2 regions of the Desulfotomaculum sp. OF05-3 genome follow, and region 1 is predicted to be linked to the other one. Evidence: a T-box and tRNA genes for the amino acid it is inferred to sense, from the RefSeq annotation. Region 1 holds a T-box; the other holds one or more tRNA genes.
The links. A T-box is a leader RNA that pairs with one kind of tRNA and senses whether it is charged. The one in region 1 lies ahead of proS (proline--tRNA ligase), so its partner is inferred to be a tRNA-Pro.
Positions count from the first base shown of each region.

Region 1 (10,264 bases):
CTGTAAACAGCCCTCCGAGCGTCAGATCCCTGATGTTCCATTGCTTCATTAATATGCTTTGCCCCAGTAAACCATCTTGGTTGCCGGTTTGCCGCAGCATACGCAGGTCTCAGCAAGCTTCTCCTGCTTGAACGGCATACATCTGGAGGTCACGCCAACCTGCTCCTTTAACTTATCCTCACATTCCTGGCAGCCGCACCACATTGCGCGGATGAAGCCCGGCTTATTGTCAGCGATATCCTTCATCTCTTCCATGTTGTGTGCGTCGTAGGTGTGGGCGTCACGGTGTGCTTTCGCACGCTCGTACATGTCATGCTGGATCGTCTTTAAGAGCTCATCCACCTTCTCTGCGATCTCGCTTAAAGCAACGGTGATCTTCTCGTGGGTGTCACGGCGTACTAATACAGCCTGACCTGCCTCGATATCCTTCGGTCCAAGTTCTACACGGACCGGGATTCCTCTCATCTCGGACTCGGAGAACTTCCAGCCCGGGCTCTTGTCGGAATCATCAACTTTTACGCGGAAGTTGGAGAGAACCTCCTCGACCTCTCTTGCCTTCTCAAGAACGCCCTCCTGCTGCTGGCGGATCGGAACGATCACAACCTGAGTCGGAGCTACGTTCGGCGGAAGTACAAGACCCTCGTTGTCACCGTGTACCATGATGATGGCACCGATCATACGGGTCGTCATACCCCAGGAGGTCTGGTGAACATATTTTAACTGGTTGTCCTTATCGGAATACTGGATGCCGAAAGCCTTTGCGAAGCCATCGCCGAAGTTGTGGCTGGTTCCGGACTGGAGTGCCTTTCCGTCATGCATTAAGGACTCGATGGTATAGGTTGCCTCAGCACCTGCGAATTTTTCTTTATCTGTCTTCTGTCCGCGAACGACCGGGATCGCAAGGAAATCCTCGCAGAAATCTGCATAGAGGTTTAACATCTGGATCGTTCTCTCCTGAGCTTCCTCTGCTGTCGCATGTGCGGTGTGGCCTTCCTGCCATAAGAACTCTCTGGAGCGGAGGAACGGTCTTGTCGTCTTCTCCCATCTTACTACGGAACACCACTGGTTGTATACCTTCGGAAGGTCACGGTAGGAGTGGATGTCTTTCTGGTAGAAATCACAGAACAGAGTCTCGGATGTCGGGCGGACGCAGAGACGCTCCTGAAGCGGCTCAAGACCTCCCTGTGTTACCCATGCAACTTCCGGTGCGAAGCCTTCTACATGGTCTTTCTCTTTATCAAGTAAGCTCTCCGGGATGAATAACGGCATGTAAACATTCTTTACGCCTGCTTTTTTGAAGCGCTTGTCCAGTTCATGCTGGATGTTCTCCCATATCGCGTATCCGTCCGGTTTGATGACCATGCAGCCCTTTACGCTTGCATAATCACATAATTCTGCTTTTTTTACAACGTCTGTGTACCACTGCGCGAAATCGTCTTCCATAGAAGTGATGGATTCCACAAGTTTCTTCTCTCTTGCCATTGCTTTTCTCCTTTATATGAATTCTTGGATTGCATACATCTAAAATTTCTGAGGATGCAGGACGCCTGTTCCGTTCCGGGGCACTCCCCGTGGAAACGAAAAAAATGTGCCTTGGCACATTCTCGCGCCTCGCGCGGTCGCTTGCGACAATCTACATCTTCGCGCGAGTGCGCATCTTTGGCACATTAGTGCCTTTTTATGTAACAGGAAATTCCAAGGAATTCCCTGTTACATAAAAAAGGCTGTCGTCCACAAAAGGGACCGACAGCCGGCGTTACCACCCAAATTAGCTCCCGCACTTTACGGGAACTCTCCTCTGATATCCGTTAACGCCGGATCTACGCTGTACTTAGCAATGTAGTCATTCACTGCGGCAATCTGTTTTCACTGCCGTTTTCCACATCTCTCGCACAAAGCTCCGAGGCCGGTTCAACAACGCGCACATGGAAGCTCTCACCGTCTGCTTCCTCTCTGGGATGCCGCCATTCATCTACTTTCCCTCTTCAATGCCTGTCTGATATGCATATATGATGGATTTTAATGGATTTTTCCATGTTTGTCAAGACTCCGGGACGGATTTTGCAGGCCGGCATCACCATCCCGGAGTCTCACACTTTCTGTGTCCATTCTAAACACACGATCTTTAAAATATCAGCTTGATCAACAGCCATCCCGCCGCGATGCATAACAGCACCAATGCAAATGCCGTGGAAATTCCGAATACGATTGCTCCGACAGCGATGGATAAGATAAATCCAAACAAACTCAGCACCGCGCCGAGAAGTTTTCCACATACGCCAAGCACAAGACCAACGCACTTAAAGATCACGACAAGAAATACGATCGCAAATAAAATTGACATGATTTCGCCTCCAGTCAAACAAAATCTCGAGGATTTCTTCGGCTTATTATATTCCCACTGTCAACATTTGTAAATATAAATCAGCTCCCAATCGCTAAATACCTGATCTGGTGTTACAGTTCATGCTTACATGAACTGTAACCGATTTTGCCGATGCTTCGCATTCCAAATCGGCAAAATCCGCTGCCATAACTGTATTGTACGGGATTTTCAGTTCAGAAAATCCCTATCCATACACGGTAATGAGCCGCCCAGTTCCGTCCTTCTGGTAAACACGGTGGGAGATCGAGATAACAGTACGTCCTTCCGACGCGCTCTTTAATGCCCGGAGCACCACCTCCTCCGTCTCCGCGTCAAGGTTCGCCGTGATCTCATCGAGAAGCAGGATCCCAGGTTTTCCGGCAACGGCTCTCGCGATGGATAAGAGCTGCCACTGACCCTGGGAGAATATCTCCGGTTTACATAATGTGTCATAGCCATCATCCAGGCTCACGATCGTCCCATGGAGTCCCACGAGCTTCGCGGCCGCCTGCACCGCCTCGTCCCCGATCGCCGGGTCAAACAGTGTGATCTGGTCGCGGACCGTGCCCGGAACCATATGAAAGGACTGTTCCACATAGCCGAACTTCTTTCTTTTCTCCTTGTCAGAGAGCCGATATGCCGCCTCGCCCTCAATCAGAGCCTCACCGGAATTCGGGCGATAGAGTCCTAAAAGCAGCTTAAAGATCGTACTCTTTCCGGCGCCGGTACGTCCCGTCAGCGTTACCTGCTCGCCCGGATAGATTGCGAAATTCATGTCATTTAAAACGATGTGGTCGTCGTAGCCGAAGGTGACATCTTTAAACTCCACGCATGGTTCTGTATTTTCGAAAATTCCGCTATCATTTACCTTGGCCGCGTCTAAATCTATACTCGCCGCACTGGTGTCCCCGGAACTATTCTCCGCTCTCCCCTGCGCATTCTCTAATTCCTGTACAGCGCCATTCTTTCCAACTGTATGTCTGGAATCCACAAGTGCTCTCTCTTCTACCATCTCCCTCTCCGGCTTCGCCAGAAACTCGTTGATCCGGTAAACACCCGCAACCGCCGACTGGATCGTCTGGATCTCCATGCCGAGATTCTCGATCGGCGAGAATACCTGGGAAATATAGTTGATGACTGCGACAGATTTTCCCACGGACATGCCGAACAATGCCAGGATCTTCGCGTTTCCGGATGCCGCAAGCAGCATGACGATCGCCACCGCCACCGCATTCAGGAACAGGATCAACGGCGAGTAAACAGCGTCGTAAAAGTTCGTCTTCTCGACCGCCGAATAGCTCTCCCCGATATAGTCATCATACCTTTTCTCCATATACGTCTCTTTTCCAAGTGTATGAATCGTTCTGATACACCGGATTGTCTCCGGAACATGATTTGTGACACGGCTCATTGCCGCGCGATTCTCTAACTGCGCCGTCAGCATCTGCTTCTGGACGATTCTCGTGAACGCAAAGATCACCGGAATCAATACAACAAGAAGCAGCGCAAGTCCCCGGTTCTGGAACCAGATCACCGCAAAGATACTGATGACTCTGCAGGCATCCGCGAACATGCTGATGATTCCGGAGGTAAACAATGCCTCCACGGTATCTACATCGCCCACAAACCTGGATACCACAGCACCCGGCTCTTCCTTATTTAATGTGTCAGTGCTCAGCCGGACAAGCTTCTTCGAAAGCTCGCTTCGGAACGCATGGGTCATCTTCTGTCCAAACACAGTCAGGAAACTTTCTCTCAAGGACTCCAGCGCCCCCGACAAAAAGATCAGCAGAAAATACTCTGCTGCCATGGAAAATCCCGGGAAATTTCCGCCGGCGATCCGGTCAATGATCTTTCCGAGAACGAGAGGCGGAAGCAGGGAAATGACAACGGCACCTGTCACCGTCAGAATGATTCCGATGGAAAGCCATTTTTCCCGCACGACGGTATTTCCGATAATCGATGCCGCGCTGATACGTCTATTTGCAGTCATGATTTCCATCTCCTCTCCCCAGAATTTTCATGCGGTCTCCCTGATGGATTCCCGCGATTTCCGCTTCTTTTCGTTGTCTATTCAATATCCTCATATTTCTGTGCGCCGTCAGGATGATCCTTTTTCTCACTTGACAGAATGTTTTCATCTTTCTCCGAAATCTGCGCCCTGTAAAGCTCCGCGTACTGCGGATTTTCCGCCATCAACCTCTCATGGCTGCTGCATGTTCCCATCTTCTGGTCCATCCAGATCACCTGGTCGAACTCCGGGAACAGGTATAGTCTGTGGGAGATCAGGAACACGATCCTGTCTTTCGAGAGCTCCTTCACATGCTCAAATACCTGTTTTTCTGTATTTCTGTCAAGCGCCGAGAACGGATCATCCAGAACCAGCACCGGCTTTCCATGGCAGAGTGTTCTCGCCAACGCAAGACGCGCCGCCTGCCCTCCCGAGAGACGGACGCCACTGTTTCCCACAACGGTCTTCTCCTTCTCCTCCATCTCCCGGACCTCCTCGTCGAAACATACAGCCCTAAGCCATGGCCAGACGTTGTCATCATCCCCCAAGAGCACGTTGTTTTCCACGCTGTCTCCCAGAAGCTCCGGATCATGTCCAAGATACCCGATGATCCGGCTCCGCTCATTTTCCGTGTAGGAGGAAAGTTCCCTGCCGCCGTAAGTCAGATGACCCTCATACGGATATTCGCAGAGAAAACTCTTTCCCAGTGTAGATTTTCCGCACGCCACCGGCCCCGTGATGCCGACGATCTGACCTGGTTTCGCGGTGAAGGAAATCTCCTTAAAGATCGGGTCACTGCCCGGATAGGCGAAAGTGAGATGATCAGCTACGGCTACGTTTTCTTTGACGCTGTTCTTTTCTGACTGCTGCCCGGATTTATGCACCGCACTGCCTCCCGGTCCATTCTTCATATCCTTGTCGGAGTTTTCAGCATTGTAGTTTTCATTCTGCGCCGCGATCTCATCTTTCTCCACAGCCTCAGACGCCCGCTCCATGTACGGATGGATCCTCTTCCAGGAAACCTGCGCCTTGTGGACCACATTGAAGAGCTTCGCCGCCTTCGAGGACTTATCGGAGAGCTTCGCGTAACATGCCAGGAATGTGGTAAATGCCGCCACATCCCATGACGTCCAGCCCATTCCGAGGATATTTTCTGAACCGAAATACAGGATCATCACAGTTCCCGCCATAGCGATCACCTTGTAGACCGGCGGCAAAGCCGCGTTCCAGATATTCGCCTTCACAGCTGCTTGTTCATACTCTTTTAAGTGGACTTCGTAGTTCTCCCCGCGCTCCTTCTCACATCCGAAAACACGGTATGTAATGGCGTTGGTGATCCGGTCCAGGGTCACCGCGTTGAGCTTTCCGGTCTGCTTCTTGTAAGCTGCTCCCGTTGTCTGGACGATCCGTTTCATCTTCTCTGCTATAATATAGGAAAAAGGAGGAAAGATCATGGAACAGAGCGCCAGTCTCCAGTCGTAATAGAGCAGCATGCACACATATCCGAAAAGTGCCACACCTGTATCAAAGATCTCCGTGGTAAACTTTCTCATACCTTCCACGCAGTCATCCACGTCGGAGATCGCCTTCGTGATGACATTTCCGGCGCCCTCTTTTTCCAGCTCCACACGGGATTTATGTATCAGTGTCCGGTACAGGATCCGCTTCATCCGCCGGTTTACATTGTTGGCGAACCGGCGCACATAGAACCGCTTGATATATCTCGCCAGCTGCACCGTTCCGATCACGATCACATAGGCGGGCGCCAGCCGGAGCATCGCCGGAAAACGCTCCGTCCCTGTCAGGATCTGCATCAGGCAGCCCGCCATCTTTCCCTCAAACCATGGCCCCGCCATGAGGCCCAGGTTATAGATCAATCCCGACACTGTGATCAACGCCAGAACCTTCCATTCTGCCCGGAAATACATCATGATCTTATCTGGGCGAAAATTTTTCTTTTCCATTGCTGTTCTTTCCTGAAGTCTTATAAACTTTTCCGAGTTACCGATTTCTCTCTGAAGCAGCTTCTTCCGGAGTGTCTGTTTTTATTTTTGCTGCAATTTCTTCAAAAATATCTTTTTTCTGCACCAGACCCAGAATTTCTCGTTCTCTTTATTATCACCGCTGCTTTCAAGATCCTAGCTTCAAACAGTTCTATTTTTTACATTTTTTTCATCTGCACCCTCTATATTCTCTTCCTTATGCTTCTCCACTAACTCCGCTACATCCACAAATCCAGCTCTCCGCTCATTCTTCGACCGCCAGTACAGTTTGTCGAGCGTCTCACAAAATGCGTTTTTCTCCTCCTCCGGCAGCTCCGCCAGCAGCCACTCATAAAAGACCGCCTCGATACTCGCCTTCGAATTCTTTAATGCCTCCGCCTTTTTTGTCGCGTAAAGCAGCTGGCTTCTTCCATCCGCCGGATTCGGCTTTCTCTCGAGATACCCTTTTGCCTCCAGGCTTGCCGCCCGCCTCGCCGCAGCGCCCTTATCGATCTTAAGAGTCTCCCGTACCTCCGTCTGGGTGATTCCCGGATTGTGGCGCACGAGATGGATAAAATCGAATTCCGCTGTTCCGATCCCCTCTTCCTTCATGGTCTGCACCGTGAACTTTCCAACCTCACGGGCGATCTTTGTGATCTTTCTTCCAGTCTGGTCCATAAAGTCTCCTCCAAATATCGCTTTACTTTTGCTCCCCCGGCTTCACGCTATCTGCGTATTTTGTTTTTTCCTTGTTCCATGGAATTACAATATCGTGAAGCGCGGCGGACGCCCTCATTCATATCCGTCCTGTCTCACCGCCATGCAAATTTTAACACAATTTCGCTCCAGATAGTTGTATCATCAACTAAATTGGATGATAGTACAACCATCTAATTTTGTCAACCTCATATTTCTGCTTTTTCTTTGAAAATAATGTCTTTACTTTATTTTCTTAAAATTTCAGTATGAAAAACGGCATCCAGTAAAAGAATGATATTATTTTAACAAAGTCTGCCATTTTGTTGTTGATTTTGTCCAAATTTCATGTATAATGGAAGTGAAAGATATCATTATTGCCTGTAAAATTTCCAGGTAATGGTACCTGTTCAACCCTGAACATGTACAAGACGATAGTCCTGCCCCACTGCGGTCGGGACCAAATTTATGAAAAGAGGTTAGATAAGCGATGGCAAAGATTGATTTAAGCAAGTATGGCATCACCGGAACCACAGAGATCGTCTACAACCCGTCTTACGAGATGTTATTCGAGGAGGAAATGAAGCCGGAACTCGAAGGCTACGAAAAAGGACAGGTCAGCGAACTCGGAGCAGTTAATGTTATGACCGGTATCTACACCGGCCGTTCACCGAAAGATAAATTTATCGTTGTGGATGAAAATTCCAAAGATACTGTATGGTGGACTTCTGACGAGTATAAGAACGACAACCATCCGGCTTCCCAGGAAACCTGGAAGGCAGTAAAAGATATCGCATTAAAAGAGCTCTCCAACAAGAGACTTTTCGTTGTCGACGCATTCTGCGGCGCAAACAAAGACACCCGCATGGCGATCCGTTTTATCGTTGAGGTCGCTTGGCAGGCACACTTCGTAAAGAACATGTTCATCAAGCCGACTGCTGAAGAGCTTGAGAACTTCGAGCCGGATTTCGTTGTTTATAACGCATCCAAAGCAAAAGTTGAGAACTACAAGGAACTCGGCTTAAACTCCGAGACAGCTGTTGTCTTCAATATCACAAGCCGCGAGCAGGTTATTATCAACACCTGGTACGGCGGAGAGATGAAGAAAGGTATGTTCTCCATGATGAACTACTACCTTCCGTTAAAGGGCATCGCATCTATGCACTGCTCCGCTAACACAGATATGGAAGGCAAAAACACAGCGATCTTCTTCGGACTTTCCGGAACAGGTAAGACAACTCTTTCCACAGATCCGAAGCGTCTCCTGATCGGTGATGACGAGCACGGCTGGGACGACAACGGAGTATTCAACTTCGAGGGCGGCTGCTACGCTAAAGTTATCAACCTTGATAAAGAATCCGAGCCGGATATCTACAACGCGATCAAGCGCGATGCTCTTCTCGAGAACGTAACACTTGATAAAGACGGTGTGATCGACTTCGCTGACAAGAGCGTAACCGAGAACACCCGTGTATCCTATCCGATCGACCATATTAAAAATATCGTTCGCCCGATCTCCGCAGGTCCGGCAGCTAAGAACGTGATCTTCCTCTCCGCAGATGCATTCGGTGTACTTCCGCCGGTATCCATCCTGACTCCGGAGCAGACAAAGTACTACTTCCTGTCCGGTTTCACAGCAAAGCTTGCTGGTACAGAGCGCGGAATCACAGAGCCGACACCGACCTTCTCCGCTTGCTTCGGTCAGGCATTCCTGGAGCTCCATCCGACAAAATACGCGGAAGAGCTTGTTAAGAAGATGGAAAAGAGCGGCGCTAAGGCATACCTCGTTAACACAGGCTGGAACGGAACCGGCAAGCGTATCTCCATCAAAGATACCCGTGGAATCATCGACGCGATCTTAAACGGCGATATCTTAAACGCACCGACAAAGAAGCTCCCGCACTTCAACTTCGAAGTTCCGACTGAGCTTCCGGGCGTTGATTCCAAGATTCTCGACCCGCGTGATACATACGCAAACGTTGCTGACTGGGAAGAGAAAGCAAAAGACCTCGCAGGCAGATTCGTCAAGAACTTTGCAAAATATGAGAGTAACGAAGCTGGTAAAGCCCTCGTTGCCGCTGGCCCGCAGATCTGATCGTCTTACTGATTTAGCTTTATAAGCTGATAAATGTCAGAGGACACTGCATGTAACGTGCAGTGTCCTCTTTTTGCATCTTATCACTATTACGATCCTTAACATTCTGAGCCAGCAGGATCCGCTCCTACTATAAGCTGGTCTTTCCTGTTCAGCGCTCTCTACTCCGCATGTGCCGCCGTCTTAAGCGCCAGCCGTACCAGATCATCCATGGACTGGGCATGTTCCCGCTCTGGAAGGTCCACAAAGATCTCCTGTCCGTTCTCGTCATAGCGGATTCCTGTTGTGATTCCCACCATCATCAGAGCCCGGCATCCAAACTCTGCTGCCGCCGTATAAAATGCGCAGCCCTCCTGTTCAGAGCACAGCATACCGTACTTCTTCCACATCTTCGACTTATAATTTTCGTCGCGGTAAAGTCTGTCGTTGCAGACCGTTCCGCCCACGTACGTCACGAGATGTTCCTCATCCGCAATGCGTTTCGCGGTGCTCAAAAGCCCGAAATCTGCCACCGGTGAGAAATGTCCGTTGAACATGTTGTCGTTGATTCCGCTGGTGGTGCTGACCGCCTGGGACAGGACGATATCGAAGTTTTTCATATCGTCCTGATAGCCGCCGGAGGTACCTGCACGCACCAGGATCTTACAGCCATAATCCCTGCAGAGCTCCGTGGCGTAGATCAGCATGGACGGTCCGCCCATTCCGACTGCCATCACAGATACCCGTACTCCCTCAAACATTCCCGTATAGCAGTACGCACACCGCACATCATTCACAAGCACCGCATCTTCCAGATAATGTTCCGCGATATACTTCGCCCGGTTCGGATCTCCTACCAGGACGATCCGCTCAGAAATTTCGCCGACTTCGGCATGATTATGCATCGTCATCTGTATTCACGCTCCTTTTTCTTTCATATGTATATACTACCATAATTTCACCGGATTGTCTGCCGGAAACCATGGTTACTCCACTTTCAGCGCATTCGGATAGATCTTTTTCAGCACCTCATCCCCATAATGCTCATCCATCACCTGCTGCCAAGCGGAATCCGCTGGGATTCCCTTTTCCCTCTCACTGCTTCGCACAAGGGCCAGCCCGGAGACCGCCATGTC
Region 1 is NZ_QWGO01000039.1:558-10,821, forward strand. Features, by position in the region: gene DXA87_RS15240 (biotin transporter BioY) at 1-49, opposite strand, end outside; gene proS (proline--tRNA ligase) at 49-1,482, opposite strand; T-box leader at 1,736-1,998, opposite strand; gene DXA87_RS15250 (hypothetical protein) at 2,126-2,344, opposite strand; gene DXA87_RS15255 (ABC transporter ATP-binding protein) at 2,571-4,358, opposite strand; gene DXA87_RS15260 (ABC transporter ATP-binding protein) at 4,436-6,340, opposite strand; gene DXA87_RS15265 (MarR family transcriptional regulator) at 6,521-7,036, opposite strand; gene pckA (phosphoenolpyruvate carboxykinase (ATP)) at 7,545-9,149, shown strand; gene DXA87_RS15275 (purine-nucleoside phosphorylase) at 9,311-10,039, opposite strand; gene DXA87_RS15280 (putative ABC transporter permease) at 10,115-10,264, opposite strand, start outside.

Region 2 (10,264 bases), on a different contig from region 1:
AATCCATTTGATGGAAAAAACTCGAAAAAAACAGAAGCTGTGGATCTTTCTGCCGACGGCGGTTCTGGTCGTGTTGGTTGGAAGTGCACTTGGGACGGTAGGAATGGCAGATTACTATGGTGCCGGTGTATTGACACTGTTTATTTTTTACTTTTTCCGGGGAAGAAAATGGTGGTGTTTTGCCGGACAGCTTCTGGCGCTCTATTGGGTCAATGTAGAGCTGCTGGGAGGTCTGATGTACCCCATCCGGCTTTTTGGGATGGACTTTGAACTCTGCCAGCAGGGACTTGCATTGCTTTCACTGCTTCTGATCTGGTTGTATCGTGGACGGCAGGGCTGCCATACGAAAGTCTTCCAGTATAGCTGTTATGCGTTTTATCCGGTCCATATGCTGATTCTTGCATTGGTGCTGAATTATGTAAATCGATAATGATAAGAACTGCGGCTGCAGGGAATACGACCCTGCAGCCATTTGAAATCTTGTGGCACATATAAAAAAGAACGGTAGGATCGTTTCCTTTATTTTAAATATTCATCCATCCACTTAATGATCTCCGTCATCCGGTCGATCCTGTTCTCCGGCTTTCCGCCTCTGGACAGCTCATGGTTTTCTCCATGGAACAGGCAAAGCTTCGACGGGCAGCCGTTCCGCTTGATGGCGCTGAACATGGCGAGTCCTTCCGCCATATAGCAGCGGTAGTCCTCATCAGAGTGGATAAAGAGTGTCGGTGTCTTGCAGTTCGGCGCAAACTGGAGCGGAGACTGCTTCCAGAGAAGCTCCACATCGGTCCTCGTGTTGGTTCCCTGGTTGTTTAAGATGAAGGTGTGTCCGATATCGGAGTTGTGCTCAAAGGATACCCAGTTAGAGATGGAACGCTGGGAAGCGGCGGCATGGAAACGGTCTGTGTGTCCGATGATCCAGTTTGTCATGAATCCGCCGTAGGAGCCGCCTGCGACACCGAGATGTTCCGGATCGATCATCGGGTACCGCCTCAGAACTTCATCCGTGAAATCCATCAGGTTCTGATAGTCCACAGTTCCGTAGATTCCGTTGATATTTCCAAAATCCGTGCCCCGTCCGTCAGATCCTCTCGGATTGCAGAAGAACACGAAATATCCGCGGTTTGCCCACATCTGCATCTCATGATAGTAGACGTCTGAATAAACGGTTCTCGGACCGCCGTGGATAGTTAAGATGCCGGGATAGGACTTTCCTTCCTCGAAACCTGCCGGTTTTAAGACCCATCCGTGGATCTCGTAGCCGTCGCTGGCGGTGAAAGAGAACGCCTCCGGTGTCTGTACGTCATATTCGTCGGTGAGCCAGTCATTCAGGTGGGTCACCTGCTCGCCGTCTACAAAGAGTTCCGCAATGTGGAGTCCGTGGAATTCCATGGAGGCGATGTGTCCGCCCGCAACATCGAAGCTGTCGCAGGAGCTTCCTGCCGTCAGCGGCCCGGAGACGGTGCCGCCCCGGGAGATCTTATAGAGATGGGAAAAATCTCCCACGGTGGAAATATAGTAAAATTCCCCGCCCACAGCCTTAAATGTCTGTCCTGCGCCGAATCTGGAATCGGAGCCCACGGAGGAGCCGCCGATGGAAGATTCATAAGGATGGATCAGCTTCATGGATCCGTCCACGAGATCCATATGGTAGAAGTTACAGTATTTCGTCGTATCCTTATAGGAGTCATCCGTTGCCGCAATGAGTGCAGTCTTTTCGTCTAAGAGGGAGACAACTCCGGTGCGCATGGAATCCGGCGCGATCAAGGTTTTTGTCTCTCCGGTGGAGAGGTTATAAAGATAAACGCCCGGACGAATCCCCATGACACCCTGTTTCCACGGATATGCTTTGTAGAGCAGGAGATTTCCAAGGACAGAATACTGGGAACAGTCGGTCCAGTCGTCCGCCACGTAAGTGAGTTTACCGGATCCCATATCATAGATGGCGTAACGGTTCCTCTTCGCGTTCGTGTATCCCTGACCATTGCCCCAGAACGGAAGCTCGTCGAAGACCTCGTAAGATTTCTTTCTCGTATCTCTGTAATTATCATGACGGATCGTCAGAAGGTAACGTCCATCCGGGAGAAGGCGGATCCCTGTGACAGTAGCCGGAATGGACGTGATGCACTGGGCCTCTCCGCCGGACGGAGAGATCTCATAGAGGAAAGAAGTTCCGTTCTCCTTTTCTTTTTTTAAGGCGGCAGTCCGGGCTGCGGTAAAGATCAGGGTATTCTCCGCGGTCCAGCTCCAGGTCTTCGCGTCACCGCTGCAGGTGACACGGGAGACAGTCTTCTTCCCGAGATCATACAGGTACAGGTCAGACAGATAGCCATTGGTCTCCCGGTCCGGTACGGATACCGTGAAGGCGATCTTCGTTCCATCGGGTGAGAAATGTGGGTTGCTCAAAAAACGGAACTTCAGGAATGTGTCGATCTCAATCTTCTTCATCGTCATGTCCTCCATAATTAGTATTTTGTAACAGGAAATCCGAGGAATTCCCTATTATACAAACAGGCACTAATGTGCCAATGATGCGCACTTGCGCAAAAATGCAGGTCAGATGCATCCATCCACAAAATCTGCCGGGCTGACCCCGGAAGATCATAGGCCGGAAGGCACTGGATCGCTATGAAATGAGTATAAATACTCAGAGTGGAATGTGTCAAGGAAAAGTGGAGCAGGGGTATCCGGAAAAAGCGCTTGCCATATCAGAAAAATGATGTTAGAATATTTTAGACTATGTATAATGCGCACGAAAAGATCCTTGGGACTGGTGCACGAGAGATAAAAAAGAGCGAGATGCGAAGAGAAAGGAAGCTGAACCGATGTCAGGACATAATAAATTTTCCAACATCAAACATAAGAAAGAGAAAAATGACGCAGCAAAGGGTAAGATCTTTACCGTAATCGGAAGAGAGATTGCTGTCGCAGTTAAAGAGGGCGGCGCTGATCCGGCTAACAACAGCAAGCTGCGTGATGTGATTGCAAAAGCGAAAGCAAACAACATGCCGAACGATACCATCGACCGCGGTATCAAGAAAGCAGCCGGTGACTTAAACTCCGTAAACTACGAAAACTTAACATACGAGGGATACGGTCCGAGCGGTGTTGCGATCATCGTTGACACACTGACTGACAACAAGAACCGTACCGCAGCAAACGTAAGAAGCGCCTTCACAAAGGGCGGCGGAAACGTAGGCGCACAGGGAAGCGTTTCCTTCATGTTCGACCGCAAGGGCCAGATCGTGATCGACAAAGAAGAGTGTGATATGGATGCCGACGAGCTCATGATGGCTGCACTCGATGCAGGCGCTGAGGATTTCTCCGAGGAGGAGGACAGCTACGAGGTTATCACAGATCCGGACAACTTCAGTGCAGTCCGCGAGGCTCTCGAGAAAGCCGGAATCCCGATGGTAGAGGCTGATATTACTATGATCCCGCAGAACTGGGTAGAACTTACTGACGAGGAAGCGATCAAGAAGATGCAGAGAATCCTTGATCTCCTTGACGAGGATGATGACGTACAGGCTGTATACCACAACTGGGATGAATAAAAAATCGTGATTGTGTATGTTGTGATCCCCTTTCACCAGAATTGTACTGATGAGAGGGGATTTCTTCATGTAACAGGAAAATCGGAGAGCGTGGAACTCTCCGGAGACAGGAGGGAGGAGTCCGTTATGACGGATATGAAGAAAAATATAAAAAGGACAGCAGTGCTTTCTGTGGTGCTGGTCCTGATGTTCGCGATAACCGTATTTGGCGCGGAGCAGACAGAAGAGTATGTGCCGGCGGTCTATGCGACGTTCTGGGCGCTCGTTCCGCCGGTCGTGGCGATCGGGCTGGCACTTATCACAAAAGAGGTGTACAGTTCCCTGTTCATCGGTGTTCTTATGGGTGGAATCCTGTATTCCGGTTTCAGCTTTGAGGGAACGATCACCCATATTTTTGAGGACGGAATGATCAACGTTCTCTCTGACAGCTACAATGTGGGAATCCTGATCTTCCTTGTGATCCTTGGCACGATGGTGTGCCTGATGAACCGGGCCGGCGGGTCGGCAGCATTCGGCCAGTTTGCGGCGGATCATATTAAGGGCCGCGTGGGCGCGGAGCTTGCGACGATCCTGCTGGGCTGTCTGATCTTTATCGACGATTATTTTAACTGCCTGACCGTGGGAAGCGTGATGCGCCCTGTGACAGACAAATTTAAAGTCTCAAGAGCAAAGCTCGCGTACCTGATTGACGCGACGGCAGCTCCGATCTGCATTATCGCACCGATCTCTTCCTGGGCGGCCGCGGTTACCGGATTTGTTGAGGGCGAGGACGGATTTTCTATCTTCGTGCGGGCGATCCCATACAACTTTTACGCGATCCTGACGATCGTGATGATGATCGGAATGGTACTTTTACGGACAGAATTCGGTTCTATGAAATTTCATGAGAAGAATGCGCTCAAGGGGGACCTTTATACCACGCCGGGACGTCCGTATGACACGGAGAAACAGCCGGAGGTCTCTGTCAGGGGAACCGTTCTGGATCTTCTGATCCCGATCATATCCCTGATCATTTGCTGCATGGTCGGCATGCTCTATACGGGGGGATTTTTCTCAGGAGAGGATTTTGTGACAGCCTTCTCCCAGAGTGACGCGTCCCTGGGACTTACGATGGGAAGCTTTTTCGGACTTTTGATCACCATCGGTCTCTATCAGGTACGCCGGGTCCTGAAATTCTCTGAGTGCATGGCCTGCATTCCGGAAGGTTTTAAGTCCATGGTCCCGGCGATTATGATCCTGTCCTTCGCATGGACACTGAAGGCGATGACGGACAGCCTCGGCGCAGATGTCTATGTGGCGACGGTGGTTGCGTCCAGCGCCCGTTCCCTCTTAAATTTCCTCCCGGCGATTATTTTCGTTGTGGGGTGCTTTCTGGCTTTCGCGACGGGAACATCCTGGGGTACCTTCGGAATCCTGATCCCGATCGTTGTTGCTGTATTTGAGAACAGCAACCCGGATCTTATGATCATCTCCATCTCTGCCTGCATGGCAGGAGCTGTCTGCGGTGACCACTGTTCTCCAATCTCCGACACGACGATCATGGCATCCGCCGGAGCCCAGTGTGAACATGTAAACCATGTGACGACCCAGCTTCCGTATGCGGTCACGGCGGCGGTTGTGTCCTTCGTCTCCTACATTATCGCGGGCTTCGTACAGTCCGCATGGATTGCCCTGCCGATCGCCATTGCGCTTATGGTGGCCACAATGTTTGTGATCCGCGCGGTGAATGGAGTGCTGAAGGAAGAAGCGTGAGTTCCATACGGTCACTGAACGTGCCGGATGGAATCGGTTTTGTGTAATAGGAAATTCCGAGGAATTCCCTATTACACAAAAGGCACTAACGTGCCAATGATGCGCACTCGCGCGAAGATGTAGATTGTCGCAAGTGACCGCACGAGGCGCGAGAATGTGCCAAGGCCCATTCTTTTTTATAAAGAATTGAAAGGACCTGCGGAATCTGCGGGTCCTTTTCCTTTTCTGTATGTTTCTGACGATATTTTCCGGTTGCTTTTTTTCCGGTTTCTGGTATAATAATTTCTGTTCCCGGGGTATGGCGTAGCTTGGTAGCGCGCTCGGCTGGGGGCCGAGAGGTCGCAGGTTCAAATCCTGTTGCCCCGATTTTTGATGAGCAGGAGCTGGAATGAACCAGCCCCTGCTTTTGCTTTACCGGTACAGCCAAAAGTTGCAAACAGAAACGGGAATTGCTATAATGAGAACAGTATAATGCCCTGCGGTCCCAATCCGTCGGGGACGAGAAACGGAAAGGTCAGATCATATATGAAACCAATCATTCTTTTATACCATCTGCCGGAAGGCGAGAGACTTGCGAAGATCAAGAGGGCGCTGTTCCCGCTTGGAATGAAGCTGCGGGCTGTGAAAAAGGAAGAGTATCTGGAACCGGTGGGATATCTTGCCGGGGTGAAGGAACTCGTGCCCTGTGGGGAGGTCTATACAGGAGATGACTTTGAAAAAGAGATGATGGTGATGGCGGGACTCACCTCGAAGCAGGTGGACACAGTGATCCTTGCGCTGAGAAAGACGGGGGCCGGACGGATCGACTACAAGGCAGTCCTTACGCCGACGAACCAGAGCTGGAACGCGCTGACATTATATGGGGAGCTTGCGAAGGAACACGCGAAAATGAACCGGTAGATCACAGATCACCGGGATCCGGAAAGGCTGACGATGAACCTGACTGTTTGACAGTCCATAAAATGGAATGGAGGGATCGGTCCATGAGAGATGAGAAGAAACAGCAAAAAGAAACTCTGAAGGAAGAAATGCTGAGACTCGGGAACCTTCAGCGGGAATGCAAGGAGGAAAAGATTCCTGTCTATATCACCTTTGACGGTTACGACGGTGCCGGAAAGGGCGTGCAGATCGGGCGGCTCATGCAGGCGCTGGATCCGAGAGGCTTTGACGTTTACACCGGAGATAAGGATACCGAGGAGGAAGCGCTCCGTCCTTTCCTCTGGCGGTTTGCGGTCCATGCCCCGGCGGATGGGCGGATCACGATCTATGACACAAGCTGGTACCGGAGGGTTCAGGCGGACCGGTTCGAGGGAAAGCTGAATGAAAAGAAAGCAGATGCCGCGTTTGAGGATATCTGCGCGTTTGAGAGATGCCTGGTGGACGGCGGAACCGTTCTCATCAAATTTTTTCTGGATATTTCAGAGAAGGAACAGGAAAAACGGTTTAAAAAACTTCTGGAATCAAAGGATACTGCATGGCGCGTCACAGAGAAGGAACTTGCGAGAAATGCCCATTACGGAAAATATAAGAAGCTCAGCGATGAGATGATCAGGAGAACGGATATGCCTTACGCGCCATGGTACATGATCGACGCGAAGGAAAAGAGCGGGACGGCTCTGGTGGTCATAAAGACGGTGGCAGATGTTCTGGAAAAGGCGCTTGAGAAAAAACGGGCGGGAAAAGAGGCGGAGATCTTTGAGAAACCGGTTCCGCCTGACAGATATGAAAAAGGGATCCTTGCAAAAGCGGACCTGACAAAGCGCCTTGAGGAGGCGGAATACCGGAAAAAACTGGACAAGCTCCAGAAACGGCTGGAAGTGCTCCACGGAGAACTCTACCGTCTGCGGATCCCGGTGATCCTTGGCTTTGAGGGCTGGGATGCCGCCGGAAAGGGAGGAGCGATCAAACGTCTGACGAGCCATCTTGATCCCCGCGGATATAAGGTCTGCCCGACAGCATCCCCGAACGATGTGGAAAAATCCCATCACTATCTCTGGCGCTTCTGGAATCATGTTCCGAAGGCAGGACACATCGCGATCTTTGACCGCACCTGGTACGGAAGAGTCATGGTGGAGCGGATCGAGGGCTTCTGTTCCGAGGAGGACTGGCACCATGCATATCGGGAGATCAACGAGATGGAAGCACATTTTGTGCACTCCGGGGCTCTTGTTTTAAAATTCTGGCTCCAGATCGACAAGGACGAGCAGGAGCGGCGGTTCAATGACCGGATGAAGAACCCGGAAAAACGGTGGAAGATCACGGACGAGGACTGGAGAAACAGGGAAAAGTGGGATGCTTACGTGCTTGCTGTAAATGAAATGCTGGAAAAGACCTCTACAAAGGATGCCCCCTGGATCGTTGTGGAAGGAAATTCCAAGTGGTATGCGCGGATCAAGGTCCTTGAAACTGTGGCGGATGCCATGGAAAAAAAGATAAAAGAAGTGGAAAAGAACAGAAAAAGATGAGCAAAGTAGTGATTATAGGCGGCGGGGCAGCGGGAATGGCTGCTGCCATCGGCGCCGCGGAGTGCGGACATGATGTCTCCGTTTATGAGAAAAATGAGAAGCTTGGAAAAAAGATCTATATCACGGGAAAAGGACGCTGCAATCTGACGAACGGCTGCGATACGGAGGACCTGTTCAGAAATATGGTCTCCAACGGAAAGTTCCTCTACAGTGCCATCTATGGATTCACAAACTTTGATATCGTGGATCTTGTGGAGGCAAACGGCTGCCCGGTGAAGGAAGAACGGGGAGCAAGAATGTTCCCGGTATCGGACCATGCTTCCGATGTGACGGGGGCGTTGGAGCGGAAGATGAAATCTCTTGGCGTAAAGATCTTCTTAAATGAACCGGTCAGGGATATCGTGATCAGGGACGAAAGGGCGGCAGGGATCATTCTGGAAAAATCTGGAAAGAGTGTGGATGCCGATGCAGTGGTGATCGCCACAGGCGGACTTTCCTATCCGTCAACAGGTTCCACGGGGGACGGGTACCGTTTTGCGAAAGAGGCGGGCCACACGGTGACACCTTTGTCACCGGCGCTTGTTCCGTTCGTGTGTGCAGAAGATGATGTGAAAGAACTTCAGGGACTCTCCTTAAGAAACATCGAGGTGACTGTCTGGAACGGAAAGAAAGTGCTCTGGAAAGAGTTCGGCGAGATGCTGTTTACGCATTTTGGCGTCAGTGGACCTGTCGTTTTGAGTGCCAGCAGCTATGCGGCGAAGATCATCAAAAAAACGCCGCTCAGGATGGATATCGACCTGAAACCGGCACTCTCAAAAGAGCAGCTGGATGCGAGAATCCTGCGGGATTTCGATGAGGCGAAAAATAAGCAGTTTAAGAACTCCTTAAATCACCTCTTCCCGGCAAAGCTGATCCCGGTGATGATAAAGAGGAGCGGCATCGATCCGGAAAAACAGGTCAATGAGGTGACTGCGGAGGAGAGAAAACGTCTGGTGGATCTCACAAAAGCGTTTTCCGTGACGCTCACAGGACTCCGCGGGTACAATGAGGCAATCGTGACGCAGGGCGGAGTGAATGTGAAGGAAGTGAATCCATCCACTATGGAATCGAAGAAGCTGCAGGGCCTCTATTTTGCGGGCGAGGTTCTGGATCTGGACGGTGTGACCGGCGGATTTAACCTGCAGATCGCCTGGTCGACCGGAATGCTGGCAGGCAGAAGCGTATAGAGCACCGGACCTGAGAAGCAGCTTTGAACCCGTATGGCTGTAAAGATATGGAACCATCACGAATAAATAAAAAATCTTGGAATAAACTAAGGGGAGAATAACATGTCTTTTAATGTAGCAATAGACGGACCGGCAGGAGCCGGAAAGAGCACCGTGGCAAAGTCTGTGGCAGCTCTGAAGAATTTTATCTATGTGGATACCGGAGCAATGTACCGGGCAATGGCGTTATATTTTCTGCGCCAGGGAATCGATAAGACCGACGAGAACGCCATCAACGCGGTACTTGACAAGGTGGAGATCACGATCCGTTACGAGAACGGTGCGCAGCAGGTGATCTTAAATGGCGAGAATGTATCCGGGCTGATCCGCACCGAAGAGGTCGGAAACATGGCTTCAGCCACATCCGTCTACAAGAAGGTCCGTGAGAAGCTCGTGGAACTCCAGAAAGATCTGGCAAAGAAGGCGGACGTGATCATGGATGGACGCGACATCGGAACCTGTGTCCTGCCGGATGCCGATGTGAAGGTATATCTGACTGCAAGCTCCGCAGTCCGGGCGAAACGCCGCTATCATGAGCTTAAGGAGAAAGGAACAGCCTGCGATCTCGATGAGATCGAGAAGGACATCATCGAACGGGATTACCGGGATATGCATCGGGAAAATTCCCCGTTGAAACAGGCGGATGACGCCGTACTCCTTGACAGCTCCGACATGACGTTAAAAGAGGTCGTGGACACGATCACAGCGATGATCGATAAGAAGCAGGGTGCGTAAGATGGAAGTAACAGTTGCAAAGACAGCAGGCTTCTGCTTTGGTGTGAAGCGTGCCGTGGAAAAAGTATATGATCAGATCGGCAGGACGGAAAAAAGGATCTACACCTACGGTCCAATTATCCATAATGAGCAGGTCGTGGGCGATCTCAGGGAAAAGGGTGTGGAGGTCATCGACTCTTTAGAAGAATTGAAGACGATCCGGAACGCTGTTGTTGTGATCCGCTCCCACGGTGTCGGAAAAAATGTCTACGAGATCTTAAAGGAAAACGATGTGGAAATCGTGGATGCCACATGTCCCTATGTGAAAAAGATCCACCGGATCGTCGAAAAACAGTCAGCAGAAGGAAGAAAAGTTCTGATCATAGGCAGTGAGGACCATCCGGAGGTGCAGGGCATCAAGGGATGGGGAGATGAGCGGACAGTGGTCATCGAGGACATGGATGATTTTCTTAAGCTGCAGCTTCCGGAAAATGAGAAGCTTTGTATTGTATCC
Region 2 is NZ_QWGO01000001.1:140,265-150,528, reverse strand. Features, by position in the region: gene DXA87_RS00635 (TraX family protein) at 1-430, shown strand, start outside; gene DXA87_RS18285 (S9 family peptidase) at 520-2,448, opposite strand; gene DXA87_RS00625 (YebC/PmpR family DNA-binding transcriptional regulator) at 2,826-3,554, shown strand; gene DXA87_RS00620 (Na+/H+ antiporter NhaC family protein) at 3,690-5,306, shown strand; tRNA gene DXA87_RS00615 (tRNA-Pro) at 5,599-5,672, shown strand; gene DXA87_RS00610 (DUF3783 domain-containing protein) at 5,832-6,206, shown strand; gene pap (polyphosphate:AMP phosphotransferase) at 6,290-7,771, shown strand; gene DXA87_RS00600 (NAD(P)/FAD-dependent oxidoreductase) at 7,768-8,997, shown strand; gene cmk ((d)CMP kinase) at 9,100-9,771, shown strand; gene ispH (4-hydroxy-3-methylbut-2-enyl diphosphate reductase) at 9,773-10,264, shown strand, end outside.
Region 2: it encodes a tRNA-Pro, which carries the amino acid that the T-box ahead of proS (proline--tRNA ligase) is inferred to sense. The anticodon was not compared.